DNA from 2 places in the Solibacillus sp. FSL W8-0474 genome. Region 2 is predicted to be linked to the other one. Evidence: riboswitches for the same ligand, from Rfam matches in the RefSeq annotation. Region 2 holds a riboswitch; the other holds the start of a gene.
What was found. A riboswitch is a leader RNA that binds a small molecule or an ion and turns the genes downstream of it on or off. The one in region 2 is predicted to bind preQ1.
Positions count from the first base shown of each region.

Region 1: another riboswitch for preQ1. It lies ahead of NYE67_RS02440 (QueT transporter family protein); the one in region 2 lies ahead of queF (preQ(1) synthase).

Region 1 is NZ_JBBOQJ010000001.1:482,283-486,500, forward strand. It holds gene NYE67_RS02435 (metal ABC transporter ATP-binding protein) at 1-640, opposite strand, end outside; T-box leader at 701-908, opposite strand; gene NYE67_RS02440 (QueT transporter family protein) at 1,080-1,565, opposite strand; PreQ1 riboswitch class I at 1,571-1,615, opposite strand; gene NYE67_RS02445 (ABC transporter substrate-binding protein) at 1,908-2,924, shown strand; gene NYE67_RS02450 (ABC transporter permease) at 3,121-4,161, shown strand; gene NYE67_RS02455 (ABC transporter ATP-binding protein) at 4,154-4,218, shown strand, end outside.
Region 2 is NZ_JBBOQJ010000001.1:198,935-203,152, reverse strand. It holds gene NYE67_RS00980 (VUT family protein) at 1-385, opposite strand, end outside; gene queC (7-cyano-7-deazaguanine synthase QueC) at 385-1,053, opposite strand; gene queF (preQ(1) synthase) at 1,166-1,666, opposite strand; PreQ1 riboswitch class I at 1,790-1,836, opposite strand; gene NYE67_RS00965 (DUF2294 domain-containing protein) at 1,923-2,267, opposite strand; gene NYE67_RS00960 (trimeric intracellular cation channel family protein) at 2,536-3,204, shown strand; purine riboswitch at 3,235-3,334, shown strand; gene NYE67_RS00955 (MFS transporter) at 3,397-4,218, shown strand, end outside.

The DNA of each region.
Region 1 (4,218 bases), 280 kb from region 2:
ATTCGACATAATACATATATGGTGCAGCATAATCAATCCGCATTTTTCGATAAAGCGAAAGGGCATCCCCGTCAAATTGTGCGGCATAATAACCGTTTCGTTCATTTTCGACATGGTTTAGGGTATACGATGTTTCTTCTGGTGTTGTACTTGTAAACAACTGCTCAATCAGTACATCAATATTTGGCTCCTCCTGCTCGGCTTCAATATTCGTATGGAAAACAGCAATCTCGTCTGTTAAATGATCGAAAATAACGAGTGTATCGTAAACATGAAACTGCAGTTCAGGCGATGGTTTTTGCAATGCATGAATATAGCCGATCCCCCCGCCTGTAAAAGGATATTCGGTATGTGATGATATGCGCGGCATTACTTGTTTAATCAATTGAATAAGCTCACCGTCATATGTGTACTCTCTATTGGATAGATGAGATTTATCAATAAGTTGCTGTCCGTTGCCGCTATAGGTTTTTCTTGGATTGACGCCGATGAAGGAATAGCGTCCATTACCTTCATATTTGGATGAGCTTTCTAAAAGAAATTTTCGTTCGCCCTTTAAACGTTGGAAAATGGAGATTGGTGTCAGTAGATCACCGTTCACTTTTTTCATTGATGTACGAAAACGTTGTTGAATTGCCATTCGACACACTCCTTTTAATTTTGGGAATAAAAAAAGTCCCCAGCAAAAGAATAAACTTTTGCTGAGGACGATCTGCACCGCGTTGCCACCTCGATTGAAGCTATAAAATAGCCTCCACTTAAACCTGATAACGGCAGGGTACCGTCCGCCGACTAATGCCGGCAGCTTTCATAAGGCCCATTCACATTTACCTTTTGACGTATTTTCACCAGCCATACGCTCTCTATACAAAACGGGAAATGCTACTCTTCTTATTCAACAATTTACTCAACTAAACTCTTCTCAACTGAAACGGTGGTCGCGCTCCCGCAACCTGCTACCGTAATGTAATATTTTGAATATGCTTATTCTAACACTGAAAATAAAAATGTCAAACAATTCTAAAAAAACTTAACCAAAAAACCCACCGACTAAATGCCAGTGGGTGAAACGATATATGTTAGATCAATTTTTTGAAATCAAGTCGTTTATTTAAAGTGTACATGATAGGTGCGCCAACTGCTAAAACAACAAACTCCCCAAATGCTACAAATAACCATGTCTCCCAAAACGGAAAGTCCAACACTAGGTTAAGCTGTGCCGCAATGATAAACATTGTAAACGTAAAGAGTGTCGTATTAATAACTAAACGTGCCCAAATGTTTTTTACAAACTTACAGATGAAAATAAAAATACCAAGTGTAAGAATAGTATGTCCTACGCCAAAAATTAGGTCAATTGGACCGACAGATGACATAAGGAAATTGGAAAAAAATACACCCAATACAACACCCAGCATAAAACGGGGGTTGAAGGCGATCAGATGATTAAATATTTCGGCAATACGGAACTGTACTTGTCCAAAACTAATCGGGGCAACTAGCATTGTTATTGCAATATATAATGCTGCAATAATTGCACTAGTTGCAAGAAACTTTACTTTCATATTAATTCCTCCTAGTTTTTTAACGTGGGATGGTTACGAACCACGCAAAGCAACTGCAATCATAGCAATATTAAAAAAGAAAGTAAAGAATTATAGAACTAATTTCCCTTCAAAGTTCAATAAATTGACAAATGATAAAATTTTGAATAATACATATATAATTCAGTGGTTTAAAGCGCGAAATTAACATGTAGGGATAATGAGTAATTCAATTTAATATCTGAACATTCTAAATCTTATTGACTATCTGAAAATGAAGAGGTAATATAATTTTAATTCACACTTCATCCAAATGAAGTTCGTCGCTTTAAAGCGTCAGAGAATAATAGGGGGATAAATTATATGACACGTAAATTAACGAAGCTTTCCTTTTTAGTATTTGGGCTTCTTTTACTTTTAGCAGCATGCGGTGGAGAAGAGCAAGATACTGCTACTAATGCTACAGCTAGTGACGGAGGAACAGAGTCTGCACAAACTGATGAAGCAAAAACATTTAAAATCGGAACAACTCAAATCGTAGAGCACCCATCATTAGATGCTGCAAAAGAAGGATTCAAAAAGGCGATTGAAGATGCAGGAATTAAAGCGGAATATGTGGATAACTCAGCTAATGGAGATAACAGTACAAACATGACAATTGCACAACAATTAGTAAGCGATAATGTAGACCTGATTTTTGCAAACTCAACACCATCTGCACAAGCGGCAAAAGGTGCAACTGCTGATATTCCAATTATCTTCACATCGGTAACCGATGCGGTAGGTGCGGAATTAATCGAATCAATGGCAACTCCAGGGGCAAACGTTACTGGAACAATTGATTTACATCCGGAAACAATGCCAAAAACAATGGCGTTTTTAAAAGAACTCGGTGTAAAAAATGTCGGGATGGTTTATAACGCTGGAGAGCAAAATTCAGTAGCCCAAATTTCAACTGCTAAAGAATTAGCAGCAAAAGAAGGTATTACAATTGTAGAAGCATCTGCTTCAACATCAGCGGAAGTAAAACAAGCAACTGAATCATTATTAGGTAAAGTAGAAGCGTATTACATCATTACAGATAACACAGTTGTAAATGCATTAGAATCAGTTATCGATGTAGCAAATGCAAACAAATTACCATTAATCGTTGGTGAATTGGACTCTGTAGCACGTGGCGGGTTAGCAGCATACGGTTTTAATTACTACGATATCGGTTATGAAGCAGGGCAAATGGCAGCTCAAATTTTATTGGAAGGGAAATCTCCTTCTGAAATTCCGGCAGCATACCCAGCAAACTTAAAATTAGTCATCAATAAAGCGGCTGCAGAAAATTTAGGCTTAGAAGTTAAACCTGAGTGGGAAGCAGAAGTACAATAATTTGAATGCTGGTAAATAGCCAGGAATAAATATTCGCGCTTGTGCCCTCAAAGAAGGTCTGCCTAAAGTCATCGTAATGAAATCCAAGGCTAATATTCTAGAGGGTCCTAGCGCGAATTAACGTTTAACTACTTTTTAATGGATACTCATAAGCTCGCAAGGTGCAGTGGATAAAAATTATAGGAGATGATTCGAGATGTTTACAGCTTTGTTTGGGTCGGTAGAGCAAGGAATCATCTATGCAATTATGGCACTGGGTGTTTATTTAACATTCCGGGTGCTGGATTTTCCGGATTTAACGGTTGATGGAAGCTTTGTAACGGGTGCAGGTACGGCCGCAATGATGATTGTACTTGGCTATAATCCGATACTCGCAACATTGGTCGCAACAGTTGCTGGATTTATTGCTGGATGTATGACAGGAATTTTACACACTAAAGGGAAAATCAATCCGCTGCTTGCAGGGATTTTAATGATGATCGCGCTTTATTCTATTAATCTTCGCATTATGGGATTAAGCTCCGATACGGGTGTAACAAGACCAAATATTCCACTCTTAAATTCAGAAACAATTTTTACAGTATTTAATAATTTTTGGGCAAGTTTAGGCATTGATTCAGTCATCTCAAATGCTTTAAAGTCAATGGGTATGACAACGGTGCCAACAACTTGGGGTATTTTAGCCGTTATGCTTGTTGTGACGATTATTATTAAGCTTATCGTTGACTGGTTCTTAAAAACGGAAGTCGGTTTGGCGATTCGTGCAACAGGGGACAACAAACGGATGATTCGCAGTTTTTCGGCAAATACTGATTCATTAGTTATTTTAGGGTTAGGTATTTCAAACGGTATGGTTGCACTGTCCGGGGCATTAATTGCGCAATATACAAAATTTGCGGATGTTGGATTAGGTATCGGGATGATTGTTGTCGGTTTGGCCTCTGTTATTATAGGGGAAGCTATTTTTGGTGCTAAATCGATTGTACGCGTAACCTTCGCTGTTATTGCCGGGGCAATAATTTACCGTATGATTTACGCTTTAGCGTTGCGTGTAAAATGGCTGGATTCAGGTGATATGAAATTAATAACAGCATTTATCGTTATTTTGGCATTAGTAATTCCGCAAATCGTTAATAAGTATAAAGAAAAGAAACGTAAGGCAAAACGTTTGGAAGAACGAATGGCACTACAAAAGGCAAAATTAAAAGTTGAGCAGGGAGGGAATGGCCTTGCTTAAATTGGATAGTATCAATAAAGTGTTTAACGAAGGAACACCCGATGAGAAAATGGCATT
Region 2 (4,218 bases):
CAACAACAACGAACACGATGGAATCCAAAAATCCTCCAACAATTCCACTATAGAACACACGCCACGCCATCGGTAATTTTAAACGTGTGTAAATTTCTGTATCGGCCGTTTCAGCAACTAAAAAAGATAGTGCAGATGCAGCTACAATAATTAACGTATCTCCTAATGAGAACGATACAGTTGCAGATAAAACTAAGGCCAGTAAGATGAACCCATATGTTTTTTTACGACCAAATTTATTTTGCACTAAATCCCGGAAAATAAATGTCGCACCAATTAAAAATGAACCCATCGGTATAATAAACATTCCCAATTCAAGCGGTGCAAAACGTGCTGTTACAACGTTAGCGGTCACAATAGATACTAAATAAAATAAAATTCTAATCATACTACTTCTCCTGTTTCCTTCGAGTGTAAATACGTTTCCATCCCTTGTAATCGCAGCTTACATGCTGGGCAATCCCCGCATCCATCCGCGATAATGCCGTTATAACATGTCAGTGTTTTCTCTCTTACATACTCAAATGCGCCAAGCTCATCGGCTAATGCCCATGTTTCAGCTTTATCAATCCACATAAGCGGTGTATGAATTACAAAGGAGCTATCCATTGATAAATTCAGTGTCACATTCAACGATTTTATAAAGATATCGCGACAGTCCGGATAACCGCTGAAATCCGTTTCGCATACACCTGTGACAATATGCTTCGCGCCAATTTGGCTTGCCAACACACCGGCAAATGATAAAAACAATAGGTTGCGCCCCGGTACAAAGGTTGATGGCAATCCGCCCTCTTCCCCTTCTTCCACTGGAATATCATCACGTGTTAAGGCATTTGGTGCGAGCTGATTCAGTAACTCCATATTTAAAATATGGTGTCGTACATTTTGTTCTTCGGCAATCTTTTTAGCGCATTCAATTTCCAATGCATGCCGTTGTCCGTAATCAAATGTTACTACTTCCACTGCTTTGAAATTTTTCAATGCCCAAAACAGACATGTTGTACTATCCTGTCCGCCGCTAAATACGACGAGTGCTTTTCCATCCTTCATCTTTTTGCTCCTTTTAAACGAAAAAACAGCACTAAGATTATGTGCTGTTTAATCTTAGTTTTTTATAGAGGGTCGCTAATAACCTCTTTCACCTGCAAGGTCTATTTAATTTTTAACGGTTGTCGATTTTTTCTGGATATAAATCATGGTTCATTAAACGGTAGTTGGCAATTTCCTCATATTTCGTGCCCGGACGACCGTAATTGCACCAAGGATCAATTGAAATGCCTCCACGCGGCGTAAATTTACCCCATACTTCTATGTAGCGTGGGTCTAACAGCTTGATTAAATCGTTCATAATAATATTCACGCAGTCTTCATGGAAATCGCCATGATTACGGAAACTAAATAAATATAATTTTAATGATTTACTCTCCACGATTTTTTGATCCGGAATATACGAAATATACATCGTCGCAAAGTCCGGCTGCTGTGTAATGGGACAAAGACTCGTAAACTCCGGACAATTGAATTTCACAAAATAATCGCGGCCAACATGCATATTATTAACAGACTCCAACACTTCTGGTGCATACTCAAAAGCATATTTTACATTTTGATTTCCTAATAACGTTAAATCCTCTAAACCATCTTTTTCGTGTCTACTAGACATGAAAAACCCCTCCTTCATTCATACCAAAGTATCCAAAGGAGGGGGTAAGCGTATCATCAATAAAAAACCACCGGATGCAATAAAAAAAAGCCACGTCCGATATGGACATGGCATAATATGCATGTATCCATAGTTTTTTATAGAGGGTATCAGCTATGAACCTCTCCTGAACAACTCAGGTATTTTAATCTTTCCTCATTCTATTAGAAATAAAGTCCATTGTAAAGAAATAATTGAACATATGGTACCTATTCCCCTACACGATTGGCTTTTCAAATATAAAAACCGATACAGCCATATCCTCTTCAACCTTTATATCCGAAAACAAATGAAGCAGCTTTGATCCGACGAGCTCCTCCAATCCTTCGGGAACCTGTTGCTTATAAATTTCCTGGATCATTTGGGTTCTCGCATTGTGAATAACCTTTTTTCCTTCTTCTGATTGAATAATAAATTTTTCAGTAGGTGTCAAAATGCCGTACATCGTCGTGACAGCCATATTCTCCACGAAATGCGTATAAATTCTATCCGGTCCTTTTCCATATAGCTCTTTACGTACTTTTCGTACGATTTCATTAAAAACGGTTTCCTTCTTCCCCATTTGTACAACCCCCTAGTTTATTCAAACTATACAATATAACTTTTAAAAAAATAAACTCTTCTCTCTCTATCTTGTTCTTTTAAAACAAAATAGTATAATAAAAGAAATAAATGGAGTTCCAATAATTGTTTTGTTGGAACGCTATTTGCATTTTATAAAATGGATTGATTCATTAGTAGGCACTGCTAATTTATTACTCCACTACAAGGTCTTTTTAAAAGACGTCTTGTGGTGGAGTTTTTTGTATTTTAAAGGAGGTTATATAAAGATGTCATGGATTGTTCTTCATTTTATCGGGATTATTTCATACGCAGCAACGGGAGCATTTGTCGCGCTTGAAGCGAGATTTTCATTTATAGGTGTATTTGCTTTAGGTTTTATTACAGCGTTTGGAGGAGGGCTAATCCGCAATGTAATTATAGGGATTCCTGCTACTGAACTGTGGGAGCAATCCACTATTTTAACAGTGTTCATAACATTAATGATCATCGTATTAATTCCGCTAAAATGGATTGATCATTGGAGAAGGTGGGGAATGTTTTTTGATTCAATTGGGCTTGCTTCCTTCGCACTTCAAGGTGCCATGCTGGCGAGTGAAGTTTATTCCAATAATTTAGGCGTGATGATTTTGGCTGCCCTATTTACTGGTGTCGGCGGCGGAGTCATGCGGGATGTGATCGCTGGTCGAAAACCACTTGCATTGAAGGAAGAAATTCACGCAATATTAACGATTCTATGTGCCCTCTCTATTTGGCTAGGCTGGAGCTCACCTCTAGCACTTACACTCATCGTTGTTATTGTAGTTACCATACGTTTGTCAGCCATTCACTATAATTGGCGGCTTCCTCTACCGTGTCATTATGAGGAAAATAGCTTTACTAATAGTGAAGTGAAATCAATTTCAAAGTTAAAACTTGATAAATCAAATGAAAGCTAGTAAACTATTCAAGTGCTCGTTTTATTACACAACAATATAGTAATATAGTACTGTATAACCTCAAGGATACGGCTTGAGGGTCTCTACCAGGAACCTTAAAATCCTGATTACAGAAAATGATTAATCTCATTTTTTGTAATCAGGATTTTTTTATTTTCTAAATTTTTCATCAGAAAGGATGTATAGCAGATTATGAATTTCAAAGTTATTATACTCGCATTATCAACTGTTGCTGTAGGTTTGGTTGAATTAATCGTTGGCGGTATTCTTCCAATTATTGCAACGGATTTGAATATTTCAATAAGCAGTGCCGGGCAGCTAATTACGGTATTCGCTCTTATTTATGCGATTGCCGGTCCAGTGCTATTAGTTTTAACGAGTAAGGTCGAACGGAAAAAGTTATACCTTATTTCGTTGTTTATATTTTTCATCAGTAATATCATGACTTATTTCAGTACGGATTATACCTTTATGATGATTGCCCGTGTTTTAAGTGCCATGAGTACATCACTGATTACTGTGCTCTCTTTAATAATCGCTGCAAAAGTTGTAGCTCCGACACATCGAGCAAAGGCGCTAGGTCTTATTTATATGGGTATTAGTTCTTCGCTTGTATTAGGTGTACCACTTGGAATTTTAATTTCCGATTATTTCGGTTGGCGTGTTATTTTCCTAGGGATTGCCATATTATCGGTAGGCTCTTTTATCCTGATTTCTATTTATTTAGAGCGCATTCCTGGTGAAATGGCCGTTCCACTTTCACAACAATTAAAGGCCGTTGCCAGTTCAAAAATTGGTACAGCCCATCTTGCCACGATGTTTATGCTGGCAGGACATTATACAATATATGCATATTTCACTCCATTTCTGGAAACGGAGCTTAACCTGAATTCAAGCTGGATCAGTCTTTGTTATCTATTATTCGGGATTGCCGCAGTGAGTGGTGGCGCATTTGGAGGCGCACTTTCAGATAAGATTGGTGCTCCTAAAAGTATTATTATTGTCATCATTTCG